DNA from 3 places in the Neorhizobium sp. USDA 3394 genome. Region 3 is predicted to be linked to each of the others. Evidence: riboswitches for the same ligand, from Rfam matches in the RefSeq annotation. Region 3 holds a riboswitch; each other region holds the start of a gene.
The links. A riboswitch is a leader RNA that binds a small molecule or an ion and turns the genes downstream of it on or off. The one in region 3 is predicted to bind cobalamin.
Positions count from the first base shown of each region.

Region 1: another riboswitch for cobalamin. It lies ahead of ACZ9EJ_RS22625 ((2Fe-2S) ferredoxin domain-containing protein); the one in region 3 lies ahead of ACZ9EJ_RS14455 (aromatic ring-hydroxylating oxygenase subunit alpha).
Region 2: another riboswitch for cobalamin. It lies ahead of ACZ9EJ_RS19370 (DUF1636 family protein); the one in region 3 lies ahead of ACZ9EJ_RS14455 (aromatic ring-hydroxylating oxygenase subunit alpha).

Region 1 is NZ_JBWCDU010000002.1:231,088-238,215, forward strand. Features, by position in the region: gene ACZ9EJ_RS22610 (ABC transporter permease) at 1-599, opposite strand, end outside; gene ACZ9EJ_RS22615 (ABC transporter permease) at 587-1,513, opposite strand; gene ACZ9EJ_RS22620 (ABC transporter substrate-binding protein) at 1,523-3,019, opposite strand; gene ACZ9EJ_RS22625 ((2Fe-2S) ferredoxin domain-containing protein) at 3,016-3,825, opposite strand; cobalamin riboswitch at 3,923-4,117, opposite strand; gene aztD (zinc metallochaperone AztD) at 4,308-5,546, opposite strand; gene ACZ9EJ_RS22635 (substrate-binding domain-containing protein) at 5,882-6,862, shown strand; gene ACZ9EJ_RS22640 (ABC transporter substrate-binding protein) at 6,944-7,128, opposite strand, start outside.
Region 2 is NZ_JBWCDU010000001.1:3,923,300-3,930,427, reverse strand. Features, by position in the region: gene ACZ9EJ_RS19405 (P1 family peptidase) at 1-76, shown strand, start outside; gene cobD (threonine-phosphate decarboxylase CobD) at 69-1,091, opposite strand; gene cbiB (adenosylcobinamide-phosphate synthase CbiB) at 1,096-2,061, shown strand; gene ACZ9EJ_RS19390 (cobyric acid synthase) at 2,045-3,514, opposite strand; gene cobO (cob(I)yrinic acid a,c-diamide adenosyltransferase) at 3,518-4,132, opposite strand; gene ACZ9EJ_RS19380 (CbtA family protein) at 4,129-4,893, opposite strand; gene ACZ9EJ_RS19375 (CbtB domain-containing protein) at 4,907-5,083, opposite strand; cobalamin riboswitch at 5,121-5,334, opposite strand; cobalamin riboswitch at 5,394-5,602, shown strand; gene ACZ9EJ_RS19370 (DUF1636 family protein) at 5,708-6,118, shown strand; gene cobW (cobalamin biosynthesis protein CobW) at 6,115-7,128, shown strand, end outside.
Region 3 is NZ_JBWCDU010000001.1:2,922,839-2,929,966, reverse strand. Features, by position in the region: gene ACZ9EJ_RS14480 (DUF1217 domain-containing protein) at 1-1,116, shown strand, start outside; gene ACZ9EJ_RS14475 (winged helix-turn-helix domain-containing protein) at 1,133-1,513, opposite strand; gene ACZ9EJ_RS14470 (FAD-binding oxidoreductase) at 1,510-2,955, opposite strand; gene ACZ9EJ_RS14465 (L-threonylcarbamoyladenylate synthase) at 2,984-3,961, opposite strand; gene ACZ9EJ_RS14460 (DUF6656 family protein) at 3,995-4,609, opposite strand; cobalamin riboswitch at 4,775-5,007, shown strand; gene ACZ9EJ_RS14455 (aromatic ring-hydroxylating oxygenase subunit alpha) at 5,109-6,353, shown strand; gene ACZ9EJ_RS14450 (BA14K family protein) at 6,452-6,874, shown strand; gene ACZ9EJ_RS14445 (BA14K family protein) at 7,068-7,128, shown strand, end outside.

The DNA.
Region 1 (7,128 bases), on a different contig from region 3:
GCGAGCGAGGCATAGGCAACCGCCGCAAGTCCCGCCTGATTACCGACATAGGCGAACATCAAAGGCAGGGTATTGGGCAGAAGGTGCCGGGCGATCATCCGCAAAGGTGCAATACCGAGGCTCCTTGCCGCCAGGATGAACGGCTGGCCGAGCACCCTCAGGCTAAGCGCATGCGCAAGCAGCGCATGCGGGCCGACGCCGGCCAGACCCAGCGCCAGCCCCGCGCTGAGCGGGGACAGGCCAAAAATCGCCGCTGCCGCCAGTGCGACGATGAGCGTCGGCACCATGACGAAGAACTCGCAGAACCGCAGGACCACCGTTTCCCGCCAGCCGCCAAGCACGGCGGCAGCGGTGCCCAGCAGGGTGCCGAAGAAAAAGCCGATGGCACCGACCGAGAGGATGACGCAGGCCGTCCGCCAGCCGCCGGCCATGATGCGCGACAGAAGATCGCGACCGAGATGATCGGTACCGAGCAGATGGCCGGCGGTCATGCCGGAATGACGGGCAAGCATGTCCACCGCATCGGGATCATGTGGCTGCCAGAAGCCGCCGACACAGAGAAAGACGGCGAGCGCCGCGAGCATGATCAGCCGGGGCATCGGGCAAGGCGCGGATCGAGAAGGCGCATGGCGAGATTGGCGCTGGCATTCAATACAAGCATCCAGATGGCAATGACCATGACATAGGCCTGCAGCACCATCTGGTCGCGTGCCGCGATGCTTTGCACCAGGAACTGGCTGATGCCGGCAAGGCCGAAGAGAATCTCCATGGTCGCGGTGCTGCCGATCACCCAGCCGGCTTCGGAACGGACTGCCGACAGGAGAGCATAAAGCGCGCCGCGGTGGCCGTGCCTCCAGAGTGCCTGCCTTTCCGACAGGCCCTTGGCAAGCGCCGTGCGGAAATGCGGCTGCCCGGCGGTCTCCTTCAGGTCGCGCCGATAGACGCGGGAAAGAACGGCAACGGAATGCAGCGCGATCAGCAGGATTGGCAGGACGATCGCGGTCCAATCATTGGCAAAGGGTCTGACCCAGCGCAGCCGCACACCGAGGACCCAGAGAAGGACAAGGCCCAGCCAGAAGGCAGGCACCGCCTGAACGAAGATCGACAGAGCCCGGCTCATCCGATCGGCAATGCCCCCGGGATGGGCGGCTGAGAAGAATCCGAGCGGAATTGCCAGCACGATCGCCAGAGCCAGGCCGGCGAGACCGAGCGACAGCGAGACCGGCAACCGCTCGGCGAACTCGGCAAGCACGGGCTCTCCGGTCCGGAAGGAGCGGCCCCAATCTCCGGTGAGGAAATCCGCCAGCCAGTGCAGATACCTGACCGGCAGCGGCTGATCGAGCCCCCACTCCGCCCTCAACGCGGCGACGGTTTCCTCCGTCGCCGGCAGGCTCCAGGCGCGAATGGCGATCGTGACCGGATCGGCCGGCATCAGGGTGATGACCGAGAAGGAGGCGAGCGAAACCGCCAGCAACCCCGCTATCGATTGTATGCCGAACCGGGCCAGCCGCATCACCTGGCCCTACTCCGCCTCGCCGATATCGGCGCGCAGGACGTGGTAGTCGGATCCCCACGGCTCGTAGTTCTTGAGCCGCTTCGACAGGCCGACATACCAGACGGGCGATACCAGGAAGGAGGCGGGCGCATCGGCGAAGATTTTCTGCTGGGCATCCAGCGCGATCGCCACCCGCTTTGCCGGATCGCCCTCGGTCGCAAACCGGTCGAGGATCGCATCGAAGTCTGGCGAGGCATATTTCGCGTAGTTCAGGGAAGCGCCGCTTCTCAGCATCGAGTTCAGGAAAAAGGCGGCATCGCCGCTCGGGGCAGTGTGCTGCGCCCAGAGTGCGATGTCGAAGTCGCCGGCCGAAGCGACCTGTTGGATGTTCTCCACCACCTGCGTATCGATGGCGATGCCGATCTTTGCGAGTTCCGCCTTGACCACCGGCAGCATGGTGACGAGATCCGGGCGCTGCGGATAGGTGATGACCAGCAGGCGCAGCGGCGTGCCGCCCTTTTCGCGCATGCCGCCGCTGCCTTTTGCCCAGCCGGCTTCGTCGAGCAGCGCTCCAGCCTTGGCGAGATCGCTCGGGCGGGCCTCCCTGCCGGCAAAGGGGAAATAGGCGGCGTAGGCACCTGTGGCCGGTTCGCCGCCGTTGATCGCGGCCGCAAGCTCCTTGCGGTCGAAGGCCAGATCGATCGCCCGGCGCACCTTCACGTCAGCCATCAGCGGCCGGGCAGTATTGAAGAAGGCGAGATACTGGTACCCGACCGGGAACGACTTGATCGTCAGGTCCGGACTGGTCTTGAGCCGGCTCACGACCTCCGACGGCAAGCCGAAGGCCATGTCGAGTTCTCCTGCTTCCAGCGCCAGCGTCAGGGTCTGGGCATCACCGAACCTGCGGAAATTGACCGGCGAACGCTTTTCGGCGCCGGCGAAATGCATGTTGGCCGCAAGCGTGATCGAGGCATCCGCCTTGAAGTCGGAGACACGGTAAGGACCGCTGAAGACGGCATTGCCGGTCCCGGTGGGCTTGTAGGCAACCAGCGGCCATTCGGCAAAGAGTGCCTGAATGAACGGCACCGGTTTTTCGGTCGTCACCTTCAGCGTCAGGTCGTCGCCCGCCTCGAAGGTCAGCTTGCCGCCGGTCGCGAGCGCCGCCTTGTTGTTGGCGAACGTCGTATCGAAACCGGCTGCCAGTGCCCTGGCGGTGACGGGCGTGCCATCGGAGAACAGGCGGCCGGGCTTCAGGGTGACGGTCCAGGTCAGGTCTGCGATGCGCTCTGCCTTCTCGGCCAGTTCCGGCACGAGCTTGCCGTTGCGATCGACGGTGAAGAGGTTCTCGCCGACGCCATGGCTGACCAGAGCCCAGCCGTTCGAGCCCTTGGCCGGGTCCGTGCCGCTGGTGATGTAGGTGGCACCGACGCGAAGCGGCTCGCCTGCGAAGACAGTGCCCGCGGTGACAAAGGTGGCGGCGGTGAGCCAGGCGGCGGCCAGGCGCGATACGGTCTGCGACCTCAATTCTCTCTCCTCTTGTTCTGTTCGGATGGGGTGCGAAGCCGCTGCTTGCGGCCCGTCGGGTGATAGGCGAAGTCCTCGACGATACGGCCGCCCAGCAGGTGCTCGCCGATGATCCGGTCGATCGCATTTTCGTTGACGCCGCCGTAATAGGTGCCTTCGGGAAATACCTGCAGCACGGGCGCCAGGCTGCAGGGACCGAGACATGTGGACTTTGCCGTCATCGTGCCATCGCCGGCAGCGCGCAATTTCTGCCGCTCCTGCTGGTTGCGAAGATGTCCCCAGATCACATCGGCTCCGGCCGCGTTGCAGGGACCGCCCTGGCAGACCAGCACGCGGCGTTTCTGGGCCGGCACGAGGGAACCTTCGATGACAGGCGGGTTTTCGGTCTCTGGAGCATCCAGCGCCTCGGCCGTCTCAAGCAGTTCGCCGAGAAGATGCGCCATCAGCGTGCTGGAGGCGATATCCTTGGCGACGGACAAGGCGGGCCAGGGGCGGCTGTCGGCGGCCTTCCAGCGCGTCAGCGATTTCGTCAGCCAGATATGGAAGCTTGGCTCCATGGGCAGGACAAGCGGCACGATCACGACGGTTTCGACATCCTCGTCGAGCAGATCGGACAGCGCTTCGCGCAGGGAAGGGGTTCCCTGCTCGGTAAAGGCGAAGCGCACGGTTCGGGCTCCGGTCGCGCCGGCCGCAAGCTCCGCGAGCCGCCGCATTTCCCGATGCGGCGATGCCGCAAAGGCGGATTTCGCGATCAGGAGGACGGCGCGACCGGATAAATTCTGGGAAGGTAATCCCTGTGTTTTCACTGCCTTCGTCTCACTCATTGAGGAGGCAGCAAAAATGAAGGTTACGGCAGGCGCGATGGCCCGACGGAACCGTCATCCCTGTGGCACACCCCGACCACGGAACTTCTATCGTCAGGCAGGTCTCCTGGCTTGCGGGTCAAAGCCTTCATCGCCCGTCTTCCCGGCATTGGCTGCCAGTGACATGTTGGACGAACGGCTCACCGCTCACAGTTGCGGGACAGCTCCGGTTTTTACCGGATTCCCTCTTAGCTTCCATCGCGGGATGGAAGAACCTTGACGGCGCCAACCTACACGCCCTTTGCCGACTGTCAACGCCGTGGCTGGTTGTCCCCAGGGCGCACAAAGGATCCGGAAGATTTCGTCCAAGATCAGGCCGGAAGAAAGCGCAGTCGTCAGGCTCCGGACTACTGCATCGTCATTTCTGATGAAATGATCCCGGTCCGGAACTGCGGTGACAATTCCGGAGCCAAAGGTTGTCCGCATCAGTGCGATGCGCCGGAGCCGCCGACGGCAACGATCGTAAAAGGGTTTCCTTCGACGGGAATCGTACGGACCTCCTTCAGGCTCTCCGCATCGACGACGCGAATCAGCGAGTGCCGCGGATCGGTAATGACGATATGACCGTCCGCAACGGCAAGACGCGGCCGCGGATCACGCCAATGGCCGTCCTTGCTGTAGGGCTCGGTGACCCCGGCCTTGCGAACGATCTCGCCCTTGATCACGTCCAGCACATGAAGATCACCGTCCTCCGTCAGGATGTAGGCATTGCGCGGCGTTGCCGGATCCAGCAGGAAGTCGACGCGGCGGGTGGGGAGGTCGATCAGCCGGAAGTGCTTCTCGGCATCCGGATCTATCAGGACGATTTTGTCCTCGCCGTAGTTGCCGAGGAAGAACTGCATCGCCTTGCCACCAAGCAAGGTCCCGGTGCTGCCCTTCGGCAGGTCCGCCGGGTAAGCGAGCATGTCCAGCTTCGGTCCGTCCATGCCCCCGGGCCGTGCGACAAGAACGCCTTCCTTGCAACCGAAGGCGACGAGCCGGGCCGAGGTGGCCTCGCCGTGAAGATCGGTGCATTTGGCGATGTCGCCGACCTGCTTGCCCGCCTCATCGACGACGCGAAGACCGACCCTCGGCGGAAGCTCGTCGGGCTTGGTTTCGACTTCAGTGTTTGGGACGGACACGAGCACGAAACGACCCATCGTCACCGCTACGCCGTGATGCGGCCTCGTCGTATCGACTGTCTTTACCTCGGTCCTGCCCTCAAGAAGAGCCGTTTCATCGATGATCTCCGCTTTGCCACCTCGATCGTAGAAAAGGATCGCGTGGTCGTCATGCGGAACAACGTGGAAGGGACGCCTGCCCTCGAAAGTCACGGGCAACAACCCGACGTCGGAGACCTCCAGATCCCGATGCCCGCCGTGATCGGAGAAATCGATGCCAGTCTTGATGACGTGCACGATGTCATGATCCGACTGGGTGGCGAATACGGTCTGGCCGGAGGCGCTGGCGGTCAGGGCCGCGGGACCCTTGACGTCATAGCGGCCGAGTTCCTTGCCGTTCTCGAAGTTGATGGCACGCACGACGGGGATCGTGTGATCGCCGACAAACAGACGCCATGCTTGCTTCGTCTCATGATCTTCATCGGCAAACGCTCCGCAAGCCGCCAAGATCAGACCTGACGCAACAGCGGCCAGCAGACTGTTTCGAGCGAGGGACAAATTCATGAGCTTCCTTCCTGATTGTTGATCGCGGCGTCGGGAGCGGGCTAGGGCATGTTACAGAGTTACGCTCGCTTGATAAATGTAATAACATTACATACACGAGGGCTGTCAATCTTAAAAATGCGATGAATGGCATTTGCCGTGTTTCGGCCTCGCGATCAGGGCCGTGGAGCGTTTGACGCGCCAGAACAAGATGGGCCTTAAAGCTTGCCTGGCGACAGTCGGCTTTGCCGCGTCTGAGGAGAATCCGCCGTTGCTGACATAAAACTCTTACATATCGGGACGAAATCTGCTCTCGGCAGGCCGTGCGGCCTGGTAAACGGAAGAGGCATTCCCTGATGACGACATTGCAGCAGGTGGCAACAAGAGCCGGATGTTCGCTGGCAACGGCGAGCCGGGCGCTCAGTCGCAACGGCAATGTCAGCGACCGCATGGCCCGCAGGGTCCGCCGCGCGGCGGCAGAGCTCGGTTATCGGCCGATACATTCATCGGCCGGCAGGCCAGGGCAACGGCCGGTGGTCGGCGTGCTGATCCCCAGCATCACCAATCCCGTCTTCGCCTCGTCGCTTTCCAGCATCCAGAACCGCATGCTGGTTGCCGGCCATGGCGTGCTGATCGCCCAGTCGAACTACGACCCTGCACGCGAGGCGGACGCAGTCGCCTCGCTTCTCAACGACCGGCCGACCGGCCTGATCCTGACCGTCTGCGATCCGGCCACGAGCGTTGCCCTCATGCCCTCGCTGCCGCCGACCGTGCTCCTCCACAACATGCCGACCGCGCTGTTTCCCGCCGCCGTCACCGTCGACAACCGGGGCGCTGGCCACGAGCTGACCACGCTGCTGATCGGACTTGGGCATCGCCGCATTCTGTTCGTCTCCGGCGCTTTCGCGACCTCCGACCGCGCCCGGTTCCGCCACGAAGGCTATCGCGACGCCATGGCGGAAAGCGGTATTCCGCCGCTGGAAGCGGTGCAGATCCCCTTCGTCAGCGGATACGACCAGCTCGACCTTAGCGCTGAGCTCTCCATGTTTTCGCCGACGGCGATCATCGCCTCGAACGATCTCCTGGCTTTCGGGGTCATCGGCGCCCTGCGGCGGGAAGGGCTTTCCGTACCACGCGATATCTCCGTGGCCGGTTTCGACGGGATCGCCATCGGACGGCTGATGGACCCGCCGCTGACGACGGTGGAGATGCCGGATGCGAGCATGGGGGCGGCGGCGGCCTCGCTGCTGCTGGACATGGCCGAGAATGCGGCTCCCGCCCGTCATCTCGATGTCGCCTATATGCTGCGGCGAGGCGGCACGGTGCGGGCGATCTGAGACACCCTGCGTCGTAAAGGGAAAACCGCCGCTTCCGGTCGGAAACGGCGGTTCCATGATCCGATCAAGCCGGGACGGATCTTAGCTGCGCGGCAGCAAGCCCTTCACTTCGGAAGCCGCATCCTCCAGTGCTTCCTTCGGGGTGGCCTGCTGTTCGACGATGCGCGACAGGTTCTCGACGATCGCCTGGGTGACCTTGACGCCGTTGGTGCCCGGGAAGGCATACCAGGGAATCATGCGGTCCATCTGGCTGAGGCCGGCGACGA
Region 2 (7,128 bases), 1.0 Mb from region 3:
CTACGAGGCGGCGGCTTTGCCCGTTGCGAATGCCCAGATCGCCTGGCGCGACAAATTCACTTCGCCGGCTAAATAGCCCTTAGTGCTTCTTCGAGCCGCGGCCAGTCGCTGTCGCCGGGAAGGCCGATCCTGAGATCATCGGGCCGCTCCTCGAACCGGCGCACCAGAATGCCCTTTTCCCCGAGGTGCCGGAAAATCGCCTGCGCGCGCGGATCGCGGATGAAGCGGAACAGCGACGTTCCGCCCATGACGGGTATTCCGGCAGCACCGAGCAGAGCATCCAGCCGCGCCGCATCCTCTTTCAGCCTCAGCCGCATCGCCTGCTGCCACCTGACATCGCCGAGTGCTTCGTTCGCCACGTGTAATGCCGGACCGGACACTGCCCAAGGGCCGAGCCGGTTCTCGATGCGCGCGATCGTTTCCGGGTGCGACATCACGAAGCCGAGCCGCAAGCCGGCCATGCCGTAGAACTTGCCGAAGGACCGCAGCACCGCCAGCCCGCCGGCATCCACCGCGTCAGTGATGCTCGACGCTTCCGAGACGTCCATGAACGCTTCGTCCACGACCAGCAGCCCGCCTTTTGCGCGCGTGATTGCTGCGAGCGCCAAAAGGTCGGCGCGCGGGACGATACGGCCGGTGGGGTTGTTGGGATTGACGATGACGGCGAGGTCGGCTTCCGCCAACCGATCCAGATCGGCGGTTTCCATGACCTCGAAACCAGCCAACCGCGCCGCTCGGGCATGCTCCGCATAGGTGGGCGAAAGAACCGCAGCTTGGCCTTTCCTTGCGATCAGATCGGCGACCATCGGCAGCAGGATCTGAGTCCCCGGTCCCGCCGCGACATGTGCCGCCGACGGCACGCCGTAGGCAGCAGCGGCAAGGGCCTTCAGCCTTTCCGCCGATGCGACCTCAGGCAGTCGCGTGAAAGCATTGCCGGGAAGCGGCGAATGCGGATAGGAATGCGGGCTGATACCGGTGGAGAGATCGACCCAAGGCTCCGGCGCATGTGGAAACAGCGCCCGGGCACGGGAAAGATTGCCGCCGTGCTGTATCGGATCGCCAATCTCATCGCCAATTTCAGGGCCTGCCACCTTCATGTTCCTTCTCGCATTTTTCGCCCTGATCGTGGAGCGCATTTTCGGGTATCCGGACTGGCTGTTCCGGCGCATCGGTCATCCGGTCACCTGGATCGGCGCACTGATATCCCGGCTCGACCGCGATCTGAACCGCGAAAGCGACGACTTTTCGACGCGCAAGCGAAAGGGCGTGTTCGCGCTTTTGGCGCTTCTCGGCATCACCGTCCTGCTCGGCCTGGTGATCGAATACGACCTGAGAATGATCCCCCTCGGGCCGATCCTGCTGGTCCTGATCGCTGCGAGCCTGCCGGCGCAGAAGAGCCTTGAAACCCATGTCGAGGCCGTCGCGACGGCGCTGCGGGACGGAGGTTTGGAAGCCGGACGGAAGGCCGTGTCGAAAATCGTCGGGCGCGACCCGGAAAAGCTCGATGAAGCCGCCGTCTGCCGGGCGGCGATTGAGAGCCTGGCCGAGAATTTTTCGGACGGCGTCGTAGCGCCGGCCTTCTGGATGGGGATCGGCGGTCTTGCGGGTGGCGTCGGCTACAAGGCGGCCAATACCGCCGACAGCATGATCGGCCACAAATCGCCGCGCTACGAAGCCTTCGGCTGGGCGGCCGCGCGTTTCGACGACCTCATCAACCTGCCCGCCTCGCGCCTGAGCGCCCTTCTTTTCGTGGTCGCAGCAGGTTTCATCGATCGCGCCTCGCCGGGCAACGCGATCCGGGCCATCAGGCGGGATGCCCGCCATCACCGGTCGCCGAATGCCGGCTGGCCGGAAGCGGCGATGGCCGGCGCGCTCGGCATCGCACTCGCCGGGCCGCGCAGCTATGGCGGACAGATGATCGAGGCCCGGTTCATGGGCGAGGGCGGGCGTTCCGAGCTCACCTACGACGACATTCGCCGCGCGCTGAAACTCGCCCGGATCGCCGACGCGTTGTTGATCGGCCTTTTCGGCCTTCTGGCGTGGATCATCTGGCAAGTTTGAGCAGCCCATCGAGATCGAGATGCTTTTCCATATGGGCCGCCAGCCGGTCGAGCACCGCGTCCACGCCTGCCTCGTAATCAAGGCTGGATGCCGAGCTGCCAAGCCGCGTCAGCCATGCCGACCGCTGCCGGTCGTCCGAGAATAATCCGTGGAGATAGGTGCCCCAGACCCGGCCATCCGCCGATATCGCACCTTCCGGGTTTCCGCCGATTGTCGCAAAAGACCGCGTGCAATCGGCACCGGTGGTTCGCCCGATATGCATTTCATAACCGGACAGGGAGATTCCGTCGAAACTCGCGCCCGCAACGGCCTCCAGCCGTTTATCGCCCGCAAGAACCGTCTCGACATCCAGCAAGCCCAGCCCTTCGATTGCGCCGGGCGGTCCTTCCGTCCCTTCCGGATCGGCGATCGTTTTGCCGAGCATCTGGTAACCGCCACAGAGACCGAGCACTCGACCGCCACGACGGACATGTGCTGCAATATCCACGTCGAAACCCGCCGCCTTCATCGCCCGTAGGTCGGATATCGTCGCCTTCGAACCGACCAGCAGCACAAGATCACAATCGCCAGGGATGGCCTGTCCCGGCCGGACCCGGATCAGATCGACATCCGGCTCCGCTTCCAGCGGATCAAGATCATCGAAATTGGAGATATGCGGCAGGATCGGCACCGCGATCCTGATCTTCGCACCCGCCTTCCGCACCGAAGGCGCATTGAGGCCCAGCGCATCTTCCGCCGGCAGCCGGGCCGCATCGGCAAAATGCGGCAACAGCCCGACCGACTGCCAGCCGGTGAGTTCCCCGATCATCCGCATGCCGTCGGCGAACAATGCCGGATCGCCGCGAAACCGGTTGACGATAAAGCCCCGGATCATCGCCGCATCCTCGGGATCGAGCACCAGCCTGGTCCCGGCAAGGCTGGCGATCACCCCGCCGCGGTCGATATCGCCGATCAGGACCACCGGCACGTCGGCGGCCCGCGCAAAGCCCATATTGGCAATGTCATTCTGGCGCAGATTGATCTCGGAAGCGCTGCCGGCACCTTCGATCAGAACCAGATCGGCCTGATTGCGAAGAAGCCCAAAACTTTCCAGAACCCGCGGCATCAGCGTCCGTTTGAGCATCTGATACTCGGCAGCCTTGGCATTGCCTTCGACCCTGCCCTGCACCACCACCTGCGCGCCGACCTCGCTCTGCGGCTTCAGGAGCACGGGGTTCATATGGACGCTGAGCGGCACCCCGGCGGCGCGGGCCTGCAGCGCCTGCGCCCGGCCGATCTCGCCGCCATCCGCGGTGACCGCCGCATTGTTCGACATGTTCTGCGGCTTGAACGGCATGATCTTCAGGCCACGCAGCGTGAAAGCGCGGGCAAGCCCGGCCACGACCAGCGACTTGCCCACATCCGAGCCCGTTCCCTGAAACATCAGCGCCCGAGCTGGCTTGATCCCGGCCATCGCTTAAAACTCGATGCCGGCCTGGGCCTTCACGCCCGCCTTGAAGTGATGTTTGACCAGCGTCATCTCGGTGACCATGTCGGCGGCCTCGATCAGCGCCTGCTTGGCGTTTCGGCCGGTAACGACCACATGCAGGTCCGGCCGCCGCGCCTGGAGCGTCGCGACGATCTTGTCGAGATCGAGATAGTCATAACGAAGCGCGATGTTGAGTTCGTCGAGGATGACCAGTCCGATCGTCTCGTCCGCCATCAGCTCGAGCGCCTTTTCCCAGGCCTTCTCCGCCGCAGCAACGTCACGCTTCAGGTCCTGGGTTTCCCAGGTGAAACCTTCGCCCATCGTGTGCCAGACGACGCGGTCACCGAAGACGGCAAGCGCCGGCTGCTCCCCGGTCGACCAGGCGCCCTTGATGAACTGCACGACGCCGACGCGGCGGTTGTTGCCGAGCATGCGCAGCGCCAGGCCGAAGGCGGCGGTGGATTTGCCCTTGCCCGAGCCGGTATGGACGATGAGAAGACCCTTTTCCTGGGTCTTCTCGGCCACTTCCGCATCCTGAACCGCCTTGCGGTTCGCCATCTTGGCGCGATGGCGCTCGACGGACGCCTCGTCGATCTCCTTCACCGGGAAGCGAGCTTCGCCGGAGATCCGGCAGAAGCTTCCTCGCCGGCCCGGAATCTTTCGCGGACCACACCGGTAAGCGCGCCGAGCACGGCCCAGAACACCAGGTTGGTGGCATAGACGGCGTTGACGAAGCGGGCATGAAGATCCATCGGGACCGCCGTTTCATGGCTTGGCGGGAGCGGCGCGCCGACGAGATGCGGAGCGATCAGCAGCACGATAGCAAGTGCCGCGAACACGGCCGAGCGGGTATAGACGAGAAGGCCGAGGCCGATTGCCGTGCAGACAGCCGTCGAGAGCCACCAGATCTGGCGCGGTCCGAGCTCGGCAGCCGGCATGCCGGGCAGTTCCGGCGGCAGGCCGAGGCCGGGCGCGAGGATGACGGCGAGGAAGCCGGCAATGCCGAACATCAGGCCGCCGCGCCAGCCCTTGAAGCCCCCAAAGGCTTCCGAAGCGGCAACGAGGACAAGGGCGAAGCCGATAGCCGACAGCATGTCGGCGGCAGCAGTATAGATGAAACGTTCGAAGCCATCGGCAGGAGCCCAGGCTTCTTCGCTGTGGTGATGCTCGGCAGCAGGTGCCGCGGTGCCGGCAGCGGCAGGTGCCGCGTCATGGCTGTGGCCTGTCTCGGGCGCGGCATTTTCATACACTTCCGCCTGCAGGATCAGCGGCACGGTGGAGAAGCTCTGCATCACGGTGAGCAGCAATCCGGACAAAAGCCCGGCGATCACCGCCGTGAAGACGATGTTACGAAACAGCGACATTTGGGAGAACTCCTCAGTGGCAGGGGAAGGCGAGCGAGTGGCGCGTGTCATGCGCGGCATTGTGGACGACTTCCAGATGCGAGAAGCCGACAAAACCGACGATGAACAGGCCGAGCAGGGCCGTCATGCTGAGGGGAATGATCTTCGAAGCGGAAATGCCGACTGCGGTTGCAGCAGAATTCGTAACCATGGTCTCGTCCTTTCGCCCTCCACCCGAGGGCCGTTCACGTTCTTTGCCGCCTCTGGCAGGTCTCCTGGCTCGCGGATCGGACGCCTTTACCCGCCTTCCCGGATTTCTCCAGTGGCTTGACGGCCGAACGGCCGTTTTGGGCAAAGACTTTCCGCTTACAGTTGCGGGGGCAGCCGCGGGTTGGACGACAGAATTCGTCGCACCGCATTCCCTCTAAAACCCTTCCGGGCACCATAGGCTGGGCCACTATAGACGAATTCGGCGTCACGGCAATCGCCTTTGCGACGCATTGACATGGGTGTGCGACCGGGCTTAGGTGAAGGGAGATGGTCCCTTTCCGGCAACGGGGAGGGCTAAGAGAGAATGCGGTGCGATCCTTTCCTAAGGATCAATGCCGCGGCTGCCCCCGCAACTGTAGGCGGCGAGCCGTTTGCCGAGAGGCCACTGGAGAAATCCGGGAAGGCAGGCAAATGGCGGCGACCCGCGAGCCAGGAGACCTGCCGTCCGATAATTTTGCTTCACCGGGCGGGGTGCTCCGGGCGAAGTTTCTCGATCACCGCAGACGGTTTTGGCCTTCTGCTCCGCGCCCCGATTTTTCGACCCCGGCGGGAACGCGGCTGACCGATGAGTGACCACCGACCAGATGATCCGGCTATCGCCAGCCCGGCAGATGTGACGATTTTCGTCTGCACGAATTGCCGTGACGCCTCCGACGGCGAAATCCGGCCGGGTATCGCGCTGATCGCGGCACTGCGTGAAGCGGCCGCCGGCAAGCCGCTCGCCGTCAAGCCCGTCACCTGCCTTGCCAATTGCGAAAAGAGCCCGAGCGCCGCCTTCAACCACAAGAGCGGCTGGTCCTATGTCTTCGGGCATCTGTCGCTCGACAATGTCGAGGACATCGTTACCGGCGCGATGATGCTGGCCGAGGACGAGCGCGGTTTCCTTCCCCTTCGCGGCCGTCCCACCTGCCTGCGCGGCAAGGGCATGACGGCCCGTATTCCACCCTTTCATCATCACGAGGACATGCCATCATGAGCGTTTCGTTCGACCGCGTTCCCTGCACCGTCGTCACCGGGTTTCTGGGAGCCGGCAAGACCACGCTGATCCGAAACCTGATCGAGAACCTCAAGGGCAAGCGCTTGGCGATCATCGTCAACGAATTTGGCGATGTCGGCATCGATGGCGACGTGCTGAAAGGCTGCGGCATCGAAAGCTGCCCGGAAGACAACATCATCGAACTTGCCAACGGCTGCATCTGCTGCACGGTCGCCGACGATTTCGTGCCGGCAATCGACCGTATCCTGGCCATGGAGCCGCGCGTCGACCATATCCTCGTCGAAACCTCCGGCCTCGCCTTGCCGAAGCCGCTCGTCCAGGCCTTCCAGTGGCCGGACGTCAAGGCACGGGTGACGGTCGACGCGGTGATTGCCGTCGTGGATGGGCTGGCGCTCGCCGAAGGCCGCGTTGCCGACGACCACGAAGCGCTGGAAGCCCAGCGTCAGGCGGACGGCTCGATCGACCACGACGATCCGGTCGAGGAAGTGTTCGAGGACCAGGTGGCCTGCGCCGACATGATCGTGCTCACCAAGAGCGACCTTCTCGATGCCGCCGGCCTCGCGACCGCCAGGGACCGCGTCGCAGCACATCTACCGCGTGCCGTGAAAATCGTCTCGGCCGCCAATGGCGCCATCGACCCGGCCGTGCTGATCGGTCTCGGCCTTGCTGTTGAGGACGATATCGAAAACCGCAAGACCCACCATGATGACGAACTCGACCACGATCACGACGATTTCGACAGTTTCGTCGTCGATCTGGCCGCAGTGACCGATGCTGAAAGCCTGGCCACCCGCATCTCCGCGACGGCCGAAGCCGAAAACGTGCTGCGCATAAAAGGCTTCGTGGAAGTCGCGAACAAGCCGATGCGCCTGCAGGTTCAGGCGGTAGGATCGCGCGTGAACCATTATTTCGACCGCGCCTGGGCACCCGGCGAAGCGCGGGTAAGCCGCCTTGTCGTGATCGGCGAAAAAGGTATCGACCGCGCAGCG
Region 3 (7,128 bases):
CGCTGGGACGACAAGCAGGAAGCGGATCTCGAGAAGGCCATCAAGTTCTACAAGCTCGACCTGACGGCCGTGAAGACGCTTGACGATTTCATGAGCAAGGAGGCCGAAGACTCCTTGGTTTTCGCGCTGGAAGCGGTCGGGCTAGATCCGGCGACCGTTTCGAAACTGACGATCAAAAATGCCCTGAAAAGCGACCTTTCCGATCCGAACAGCTATATCTACAAGCTGAACGATGAGCGCTTCGTCTCGCTTGCCAAGTTCTTCAACTTCGACACCAAAGGGGGCGTCACGCGGCAGGTGCTGCTCCAGTCAAATGCCACGATCACCAATGTCGCCAAGGACTATATCCTGCGCCAAAGCCGGTTCATGGAAGGTGACGAACTCAAGGCGGCCAGGGCGAAAGCCCAGACCGAGGCGAAATATTATACCGACGCGATGCAGCGTATCGGCAGCCGCGACGAGCTGCTCGCCGACCGCAAGACGCTGGACATCCTGCTGATCTCCAAGGGGATAGACCCTTCCACAGTCACCAACGACTTCTTGAAGGAGGCTTTCAACTCGGATCCCGCCGATCCCAATAGCTTCGTGAATACCCAGACGGACAAGCGGTTTGCGCAGATCGTCGGAACATTCAATTTCGATTCCAAGGGCGAGATCGACCGCAGCTCGGCAGGCGAGGCCCAGAACGGCGGCGAGGTTGTCGCGACCCAGGATCTTTACGTCCGCCAGATGCTCGAAACCCAGCAGGGCGAGGAAAATCCGGGTGTTCGGTTGGCGCTGTATTTCGAGCGCATGTCCGACAGCATCACCGATCCTTACGTGATCCTCGGCGACGAGGCGCTGATGGAATTCTTCCGCGTCACCTACAGCCTGCCCGCCGAAATCGGCAATATGGATGTCGACCGGCAGGCCAAGATAGTGGAGAGCAAGCTCGATCTCGAAGATCTTGCCGATCCGGAAAAGGTGAGGAAACTGGTGCAGCGCTTCACGATCATGTACGATCTGGAGAACAGCGTGAACACGGCATCGGCGGTCAGCATCATGAGCGGCGGCGGCGGTTCGGCCGGCATCAGCTCGGATACCCTGTGGGCATTGTCCCAGATCAGGATGAGCTGAGAGCGAACCGGTCTCCTCAGGCGTCGTCGTTCTTGTCGGCCGTTTCAAAGCGCGGATCGGCGTTCGATTCGATCCAGTCGAGATCTGCCCGCATTGCCTCTCGGCTCGCCTTTTCCATCCTCCGGTAGCGGGACAACAGTTCCTGGCCGAATTCGGTCAGGCCCGCACCCCCGCCGCTTTTCCCGCCATGGCGGGTAAAGATCGACGGCTCCTTGAACATCCGGTTGATTTCGTCGCCCAGCAGCCATGCCCGCCGGTAGGACATGCCGATCGAGGCGCCTGCCGCCCGGATCGAGCCATGCTGGGCGATCAGTTCCAGAAGCTGCGCCTTGCCGGGACCGAGCCGCACGCCGTTGTCGAGGTCGATCCGGATCGTGGTCTTTGACGGCTGGCTCATGCAATGGCCACTACCTTGCCGGGGTTCATGATGCCCGCCGGATCGAACGCCTGTTTGATGCGCCGCATCAGGTCCATCTCGATCGGCGAGCGGATCTGGGCAAGCTCGTCGCGCTTCAACTGGCCGATGCCGTGTTCGGCCGAAATCGACCCGCCGGCGGCGAGCACGATGCCGTGGACGATCGCGTTGATTTCCCGCCAGCGGCCGATGAAGGCCGCCTTGTCGGCGGCCATGTCGGCGCTGATCGGCTGCGAGATATTGTAGTGGATGTTGCCGTCGCCGAGATGGCCGAAGGCGCAGACCCGGGCGCCCGGCATGGCTGCCAGCACCGCCTGCTCGGCTTCTGCCATGAAGCTCGGGATTTTCGAGACGGGCACCGACACGTCGTGCTTGATCGACCCTCCCTCCGGCTTCTGGGCGTCGGACATGCTTTCGCGCATGTGCCAGAGTGCCTTCTGCTGGGCGACAGAGGAGGCGATCACGGCGTCGCGGATCAGGCCCGCCTCGAAACCCTGTTCGAGCAGCGACTGCACCATGGAACTGGCGGTCTCGGCGGAATCCGAAGTCGAGATGTCGATCAGCGCGTACCACGGATGCGGCTCGGAGAGCGGATCGCGCACGCCGTCTATATGCCGGGTCACGAACTCGATGCCGATGCGCGGCATCAGCTCGAAACCGGTGAGCGCCGTGCCGCAGAGGTTCGAGGCCCGCTCGAAGAGTTTCAGTGCATCCTCAGGCGAATTGATGCCTGCAAGTGCCACCTGGTGCCCGACGGGCTGCGGAAAGAGTTTCAGCACAGCCCCAGTGATGATCCCGAGCGTGCCTTCCGCGCCGATGAACAGGTCGCGCAGGTCGTAGCCGGTATTGTCCTTCTTGAGCTGGCGCAGGCCATTCCAGATCTCGCCTGTCGGCAGCACCACTTCGAGCCCGAGGCAGAGCTGACGGGTATTGCCATAGGCGAGCACGGCGGTGCCGCCGGCATTGGTGGAAAGGTTGCCACCGATGCGGCAGGACCCTTCCGAGCCGAGCGACAGCGGAAACAGCCGGTCGACGGCTTCCGCCGCCTTCTGGACGTCGGCGAGGATGGCGCCGGCATCGGCGACCAGCACGTTTGCGACCGGATCGACGTCTCGGATGCGGTTCATCCGTTCGAGCGACACGATCAAGTCGCTGCCGCCGGTGCGCGGGGTCTGTCCCCCAACGAGGCCGGTATTGCCGGTCTGCGGCACGATCGGCGTGCCGGTCTCGCTTGCAAGCTTCAGGATCGCGGAGACTTCCTCGACCGAACCCGGCTTCAGGAGCATAGGCGAAGAACCTTTGTAGAGCCCGCGGCCCTCGACGAGATGCGGCGCAAGATCGTTCGCGCCGCGCAGGACGTGGTTCTCGCCGACGATCGCCGCGAAGCGGTCGAGAAGTTCTGGTTTCGGCCCTGGAATGTCCATCAGCGTCTCCTCGTCTTTTGCCCCCGGCTTATTCCCGCGGGGCGGCCGCCCTCGCCAGCCGGTCGTTGATGGCCTCGCCGAGCCCATGGTCGGGAATGGGCGTGACGGCGATGCTGGCGGCGCCGGTGGCGTCGGCGCGTTTCAGGTAATCGAACAGGTTTGCCGCCGCCTGCGCAAGGTCGCCGGACGGGCTCAGGTCAAAAACCGCTGCGGCGAGCTCCATTCCCTTCACCGGAGCGGAACCGAGCCGGATCAACGCCTCGCCGGTCTCGACATGGTCGGCATTGAGCCTCACCGCGGCACCCGGCGCATAATGAGAGGCAAGCATGCCGGGAGCCTCGATGATCGCCGCCGGTCCCTCCGGTCGGATCACCGCAAGGCCGGTTGCCGTCTCGATCTCTTCGGCGGCTACCCCGCCCGGTCTCAGCAGCCGGATCACGCCGTTCTCGACGCGAACGATGGTCGATTCGACACCGACAGGAGCCGCGCCGCCGTCGATGATCAATGCCAGCTTGTCGCCCAGGTCGTCGGCCACGTGGCGCGCGCTGGTCGGGCTCACCTTGCCGGACGTATTGGCGCTGGGGGCCGCGAGCGGCTTGCCGAAGGCACGGATGAGTTCCGAAGCGAAGCCCTTGGGAAGCCGGATGCCGACCGTATCGAGCCCGGCCGTCGCCAGCGGATGAATGCCGCTTTCGGGCTTCAGGGGAAGGATCAGGGTGAGGGGCCCCGGCCAGAAGGCTCTAGCAAGCTTTCGCGAGATGGGATCGAAGTCGGCATAACGCTCGGCCATGTCGAGATCCGACATGTGGCAGATCAGCGGGTTGAAGCGCGGCCGGCCCTTGGTCTCGTAGATGCGGGTGATGGCGGTGGGATTGGTGGCATCCGCCGCAAGTCCGTAGACCGTCTCGGTCGGGATCGCCACGGGAAGACCGTCCGCAAGGACGGTGCAGGCTTGGGCAAGCGCGCCGTCGTGATCCCGGGTGATGTCGATGATTTGAGCCGTCATATCCGCCCGTCAATAACGCGGACCCGGGCGTCTTCAAAGCTTTTTGATGATCTCGCGGAGCATTTCGTTGGAAGTGCCAAGCATCAGGACGTTCTTGACCGCTTCCATCGGATCGTTGGTCTGGAACAGAAGGCCGTTCTTGCGGATCGTGCGGTTGATCTTCAGCGGCTGATCGGCCTCGCGTTCGACCGCAACGGCAAAGTACATGCGGGAATAGGCCGGGCTGATATGCTCGAAAAACGTTTCCTCCTCGCCGATCTTGGAGAAGAAGTTGGCGATATAGAACGACCAGCTCACGGGGATGCCGCGTGGAAGAAACGTTCTTGCCGCGGTGACATGGCAATAGCCGAGATGCGGCCGCTCATCGAGCGTGTGGTGAAAGATGATCTTTGGAAACTGGATCGAGCGATGGAAGGAGTTGATCCGGTTGTGGCTCGTTTCCCCGGCTGCCTCGAGCCTTTTGCCGGTGCGCTCTGCGACCTCTTCATGGGTGAGATAACGGCGCTCTTCCGGCAGCCAGACCGGATTGTAGCGGGCGATGCGCCCCGTCCGGAGGAATTCGGAATGGGCGGCAGTCTTCATCACCACCGGCGCCGGAGGCGTTGGCGGAGGAGCTTTATAATAACGAATCTTTCCCTTGGCCTGCACGGTGGCATCGCTCCCATTCGAGCCGGGATTTTATGGCTTATCCCTTAATGACTGGTTTCGCTTTCGCGGGGCTGGAGTGTTGCATTCTGGGCCGTTTCGCCGCTGTCGCCAACGCGGTTGCCGATGTCGCAATGTCGCCTATGCGACACGCTCGCTCGATGATTATATCCGCCTCGATCTTGAGGTGTCGCCTGACTAGGGAAGGCGGAGAATTGGGAAGCCGGCAGGGGTCTTTAGAAACCCTAATCCGGCGCTGCCCCCGCAACGGTGGTGGAGCAACAAGGCACGGCATGAGCCACTGGGAAAGAGCCGTAACGGCCGCCCGGGAAGGCGCCGAGCCGGTCCCCCCAAGGGACAAGCTCCTGAGCCCGGAAACCAGCCTCGGGATCAAAAATGACGACCGGACGCGGCGGGCGTTCGGGACAGGGTGTTGGGTAGGCCTTGAGGCCGACCGGCATTTCCATGTCCTTCCGCTGTCCACATTGACAAGGAAGGTAATATGGAAATTCGCAATCAGGCCCTGCGGCAGCTCAAGAACCGCCGCGAAGGCTTCAGCCTCGAACAGCCCTTCTACACCGATCCCGCCTATTACAAGCTCGATCTGGAAATGATCTGGTATCGCGACTGGCTGTTCGTCGGACATGATTGCGAGCTGCCGAAGGCCGGAGCCTATTTCACCCTGCAGATCGGCGATTATCCCATCGTCGTCGTGCGCGGCCGCGACAATCAGATCCGGGCGCTGCACAATACCTGCCGCCACCGCGGCAGCCGCGTCTGCACCAAGGAGCATGGCTCGGCGGTCAGGCTCGTCTGTCCCTACCATCAGTGGACCTACGAGCTGGACGGCTCGCTTCTGGTCGGCCGCCAGATGGGACAGGATTTCGACAAGACCCAGTTCAGCATGAAGAAGGTCCATTGCGAGAGCGTCGCCGGCTATATCTTCATCTGCCTTGCCAACGAAGCACCGGATTTCGCCCCCGTTCGCGCCGCGATCGAACCCTATATGGCCCCGCACCGCCTGTCGGAAGCCAAGGTCGCCCACCAGTCGACGATCATCGAGAAGGGCAACTGGAAGCTCGTCTGGGAAAACAACCGCGAGTGCTACCACTGCGCGGCCAACCACCCGGAACTCTGCCGTACCTATCCGGAATCGCCGACAGCGACCGGCGTCCAGGGCGCCAAGGACGATCCGGTCATCGCCGCCCATTGGCAGCGTTGCGAGGAGGCGGGTTTGCCGAGCGAGTTCCGGATGGACGAGACCGGCCAGTTCCGCGTCGCGCGCATGCCGCTGATCGAGGATGCCGAGAGTTATACGATGAGCGGCCGCAACGCCGTACAGCGCAAACTCTCCGACGACGTGACGATCAACTCGATCGGCACCATGCTGCTCTTCCATTATCCCAGCACCTGGAACCACATTCTCGGCGACCATGCGATCTCGTTCCGCGTCACTCCGCTCGGCCCGGAGGAAACGGCGGTCACCACAAAGTGGCTGGTCCACAAGGATGCGGTCGAGGGCGTCGATTACAATCTCGAAGAACTGACCCATGTCTGGAACATGACCAACGACCAGGACCGCCAGATCGTCGAGGAGAACGCCTTCGGCATTCGCTCGCCCGCCTATGAGCCGGGTCCCTACTCGGCGCTCCACGAGGGCGGCGTCATGCAGTTCGTCGAATGGTATTCGAACTTCATGGTCAACCGGCTGCAGGGCGACCAGGCGCAACTTTCGATCGTCGCCTGATCGCCAAGTCGTGATCCGTGCCGGGCGCTCTGCCAGGAACGGAATCTCACATCCGGCGTTGTTTTCTCATTGAAAATCAGAATGAGGAAACGCCCGGGATGAATGCTCTTCGTTTGCGCTTGACGGCAGCGGCAGTTGCCGTCGCCACCATGTTTGCCGGTGTCGTCCCGGCGCAGGCTGTCCAAATGCCGGCGCCGCCGTCCGGCATTTCGGCCGCCGGCGATATCACCAATGTCCAGTACCGTCGCGACTTCCGGCGTGACCGTTATGGCTGGTATCGTGGCCACCGGGGTTATCGTGACCGCCGGTCGGGCTACCGTTATCACAACGGGTTCTGGTTCCCGCTCGCCGCCTTCGGCGCCGGTGCCATCATCGGTGGTGCCATACAGGCCGACCGCGGCGGTTATTCGAGCCGCCACGTCGCCTGGTGTGAAAGCCGTTATCGCAGCTATCGGGCCTGGGACGATACCTACGCACCACGCGCCGGCGTGAGGGCACGCTGCATCTCGCCCTACAGATAAGCAGGCGTTGGCCATCTCTCCGCCAAGCCCGGTCGCGGCATTTGCCGACGGCCGGTCTTGCTTCGTCGCGGCGCACGTTAATTGCGCGTTCAGGATGAACTTCCTAAGGTCGCGGCAAAATTGAAATCCACTGCATACTGAAACAATTGGCTGTCAAAACTTGAAACATGGACAAGGGATCTGGGGACTTAACATGACTCTTTTGAAGAAGATCGCGGTTGCGGGCATTTCCGCTGCCGTTCTCGCCGGCGCTC